DNA from 2 places in the Methylobacterium sp. ME121 genome. Region 1 is predicted to be linked to the other one. Evidence: riboswitches for the same ligand, from Rfam matches in the RefSeq annotation. Region 1 holds a riboswitch; the other holds the start of a gene.

Region 1 (2,198 bases):
GAGCAGGGCGTAGAGGCCGCCCGCGGTGACGCCGGGCCGGAAGCCGCAATCCTCGACCGTCGCGCCCACGATGAGTTGGCCGTCGCTCTTCGGCGCCATGTGGACCTGCTCGGTCCAGACCATCCGCGCCAGGGTACCGGTGCGGGCGGTCGTGCGCAGGGCCAGGGACTGGCCCTTCAGCGGGCGGACCGGCAGGGCGAGCGCGTCGGGCAGCAGGCCGCCCTCCCCGCTCCAGGCGCCGGAGGCGAGGATGACGGTCTCCGCCGCGACGACGCGGTCGCCGGCGCGGATCCCGGTCACGCGGCCGCCCGACCAGTCCAGGGCGGTGACGGGGGTCCGCTCCACCAGGATCACGCCGGCCCGGCGGCAGGCTTCGGTGAGGGCGTCCATCACCAGACGGGGGTCGACCTGATGGTCGAGCGGGCAGTGGATGCCGGCAGTGACGGAGGGGCGCAGGCCCGGCTCGAGGCGCCGCACCTCGCTGCCCGGCAGCCAGGTCGCCTCGAGCCCCGAGCGGCGCTGCAGGTCGTAGCGGAAGCGCAGCCGTTCGACCTCGTCGCGGCCGACCGCCAGCACCAGGGTGCCGTCGGCCCGGTAGTCGATCGCGCGGCCGGACTCCGCCTCCAGGGCGTCGCGGAACTCGGGCCAGAGCCGGAGCGAGTCCAGGGCGAGCGGGAGCAGCGGGTCGGAGCCCGGCTCGTGCTCGGCCGCCGGGGCCAGCATGCCGGTGGCCGCGAGGCTCGCGCCCGCCCCGATCGTGTCCCGCTCCAGCACTGTCACGGCGCTGCCGGCCTGGGCGAGGCGCCACGCGATCGACAGCCCGATCAGCCCGGCGCCGACCACGGCGACGTCGGTCCGCGCCGGAAGGGTTTCGGGCGCGACACAGCCGTCGGGGCTGCGGCGGCGGCCGATCGGTGAGGCGGGGCGGTCGAGGGGCACGGGCATCTCCGCGAATTGCCGTCGCGGGGACCGGGCCGTCTGCTTCTGTGAGAAGCTGTGGCCTGCCTTTCGGGCGGCCGCGGTCCAATCCCTACGCCGGTATGAGCCGGATCAGGTTCGAAGGATTTCCGCGCCGCAGGTCCTGACGGACGTGCCAGCGGTTTCTCAGCCCCTTGCCGGGGATCTCCCTGGAACAGATGCAGATGTGGCCTCCCGGCCGGTGCCGGTCAACCCCGCGCCGCGTCCAGGACGGCTCTCCCGCGACAATCGGCCGATCGCGGTGACGGACTGGACACCAAGCGGAGCGGAATCCGTCCGCCGGTCGCGGCCGCGCTCGCGATCGCGCACCATCCCTTCACGGGTCTGGCATCTCATCGCCGGGATCCGGGAACTCCGCGGATCGCCGCCACTCCACGTCACGGGCGAATTCGCGTGCGCACAATCCTCTTGATCTGCATGCTCGGCTTCCTCGGTGTCACGGCACTCTTGAAGCTGCGTGACGGCGCGCGGTCGGTGCCGGTAGCACTCGCCATCGCGCCGGCGCCGGAGCCGGATCTCGCGGGCGCTGCCGTCGCCGGCGTAGCCCTCCAGGCCGGCCGCAACGGCCACTTCTTCGTCAACGCCCTCGTGGACGGCCGTTCGCTACCGATGATGGTGGATACGGGGGCGAGCGCCTGCGCGTTCTCGGAGGAGGACGCCGCGCGGATCGGGATCCAAGTCGGACCGTCCGATTTCACGCGCGTCTGGAATACCGCCAACGGGACGGTCCGCGTCGCGCCGATCCGGATCGCGATCGTGCAGATCGGATCGATCACGGTGCGGGACATCGACGCGGTCGTGATCCCGCGCGGGCTCCTGTCGACCAGCCTGTTGGGCATGTCGTTCCTGAGGCGCCTGCGCGATTTCGGCGTCTCCGGCAGCACGATGACGCTCAGGGGCTGAAACGCGCGCGATGCGTGCAGATCTCCGGGCCGCGGCAGGACGGCCGGAAGGCCGCCCGGCTTGCCTTTCGAGATCGATCAGGGGAGCCGGTCGACCGCGCACTCCGTCCTGAGCCGGTGGAGTACCCGGCACCGGTCTCGCACTTCCGGCAAATCGAATCATCTCGATTCATGTATATAGGATCCGTATTTCGTCATAAATCCGTATCCGGCACGTACTTATTTCGACGATTGACCCGTTTAATCGAGGCTTTACCCACAATATCGATCGCTTTGTCAATGCATGTCGGCGGTGCTAGATGCATCGACGGCCGCGGA
Region 2 (2,198 bases), on a different contig from region 1:
GGACAGACCGGGTCCGGCGGGCCCGGAACGCCCGGCGCGTCCGGATCCTCGGCGCTCCAGCGCTGCGAGCGCCGTCCGACCACGCGAGCCTCCCTCTCCTACCCCTGCTGGTCCGCCGGCTGCGGGCAGGCCGGACCGACGCGCGACCCGAACAGCGCCTCGGCCTCGCGATCCCGGATCCCGAGGATGGAGACGTGGTCCCCCGGGATCACGTCGATTTGGGCCCGGGGGCCGGCCGCCTCGGCGAGGTTCCGCGCCAGCTTGGCCGGCACGACCGTGTCGTCGCGGCCCTGCACGATCAACACGGGCGCCGTCCCACCGCGGATGCGCAGGTCCGAGCGGTACGTGTCGCGCAGGAGCCAGATCGGGGCTAGCGGGACATGCAGCCGCACGGTGTGGGTCATCGAGTCGAAGGGCGCCTCCAGGTACAGCCCGATCGCCGGCACCCGCTCGGCGACGGCCACGGCCACGGCGGCCCCGAGGGAATGGCCGTGGAGCAGGATCGGCGCGCCGGGCGCCCGCGCCCGCGCGGCCTCGACGGCCGCCAGCCCGTCGCGGATCAGCCCGTCCTCGCTCGGACTCCCGGTCGAGCCGGGATAGCCGCGATAGGCCACGGAGAGCACACCCCAGCCGCCCGCCCGCCAGGGCCCCGCGGCGAATCGCGCCGCGTGCGGCTCGGGGCGCGACCCGTTGCCGTGGAAGCTGACGACGACGCCGCAGCCCGGCCGCGGCGGCCGCCACAGACCGTGCAGGCTCTCGCCGTCGGGGGTCGCGACCGTAATCGTCGCGAGGCCGGGCGGGATCGTCCACGGGTTCTGCGGACCGAAGGCGCCCGGGTAGAGGAACCGCCGCTGCCCGAGCGCGAGCGCGGCGCAGGCCAGGCCGCAGAGCAGGAGCGCTGCGAGCAGGAGGCCGGCGAGGAGGCGCATGCGGTCTGGGAGAGCGAGGGCGTTCGGACGAACGGTTTCCGGGATGTGTTTTCTAGGGCGACGGGTCAGCATTGACAAAGCCGTCCGCGAGCCCGAATCTGGAACCGTTCCGAGGGGGGCCCTGCAGAGGGCTGAGATTGGGCACGCTGCCCTGACCCTTGAACCTGATCCGGCTCATACCGGCGGAGGGACGGGAACCTGCGGTCGCCTTTCGCGCGACCTCATCTCATCTCGGCCATCGCGTGGACCGGACCGCTCCAGCACGAGGAGAGGCCCACGATGAACGCACCCGTTCTCCCGAAGGACGTGAAAGGCAGCCCCGAGACCGTGACCACGGGTCCGGTGACCGGATCGCGCAAGGCCTACGCGAGCCCGGCCGGGCGGCCGGACATCCGCGTACCCTACCGCGAGATCGTCCTCTCCGATCCGAAGGAGGAACCGGTGCGGGTCTACGACCCGTCGGGCCCCTACACGGAGACCGATGCCCGCATCGACCTCAACGCCGGCCTCCCCGGCGTGCGCGAGCCCTGGATCGCGGCGCGCGGCTACGCGTCCGTCGCCCCGCGCGCGGTGAAGCCCGAGGATAACGGTTTCGCGGGCGACAAGCTCGTGGCCCCCTGCCCGGCCGAGCGGACCGTCCGCAAGGCGGCCCCGGGCCAGATAGTGACCCAGTACGAGTTCGCCCGCGCGGGAATCATCACCGAGGAGATGATCTACGTCGCCCATCGCGAGAACGTCTGCCGCGAGGCGATGCTCGCGGGCGCCGAGGCCGCGCTCGCCGACGGCCAGAGCTTCGGGGCCTCGGTCCCTCCCTTCATCACCCCGGAATTCGTGCGCGACGAGATCGCCCGCGGCCGGGCGATCATCCCGGCCAACATCAACCACACCGAGCTGGAGCCGATGGCGATCGGCCGGAACTTCCTGGTCAAGATCAACGCCAATATCGGCAACTCGGCCGTGACCTCCTCGGCGGCCGACGAGGTCGAGAAGCTCGTCTGGTCGATCCGCTGGGGCGCCGACACGGTCATGGACCTGTCCACCGGCCGCAACATCCACAATATCCGCTCGTGGATCATCCGCAACAGCCCGGTTCCGATCGGCACGGTGCCGATCTACCAGGCGCTGGAGAAGGTCGGCGGCGACCCGCTGAAGCTCGACTGGGAGGTCTTCAAGGACACGCTGATCGAGCAGGCCGAGCAGGGCATCGACTACTTCACCATCCATGCCGGCGTGCGGCTCGCCCACGTGCCGCTGACCGCCCGGCGCGTC

What was found. A riboswitch is a leader RNA that binds a small molecule or an ion and turns the genes downstream of it on or off. The one in region 1 is predicted to bind thiamine pyrophosphate.
Region 2: another riboswitch for thiamine pyrophosphate. It lies ahead of thiC (phosphomethylpyrimidine synthase ThiC); the one in region 1 lies ahead of thiO (glycine oxidase ThiO).

Annotation. Positions count from the first base shown of each region.
Region 1 covers NZ_BBUX01000004.1:72,200-74,397, forward strand. The annotation lists gene thiO (glycine oxidase ThiO) at 1-945, opposite strand, end outside; TPP riboswitch at 1,010-1,138, opposite strand; gene ME121_RS05225 (TIGR02281 family clan AA aspartic protease) at 1,372-1,881, shown strand.
Region 2 covers NZ_BBUX01000003.1:26,225-28,422, reverse strand. The annotation lists gene ME121_RS03840 (HNH endonuclease family protein) at 1-83, opposite strand, end outside; gene ME121_RS03835 (alpha/beta hydrolase) at 99-929, opposite strand; TPP riboswitch at 1,032-1,137, shown strand; gene thiC (phosphomethylpyrimidine synthase ThiC) at 1,209-2,198, shown strand, end outside.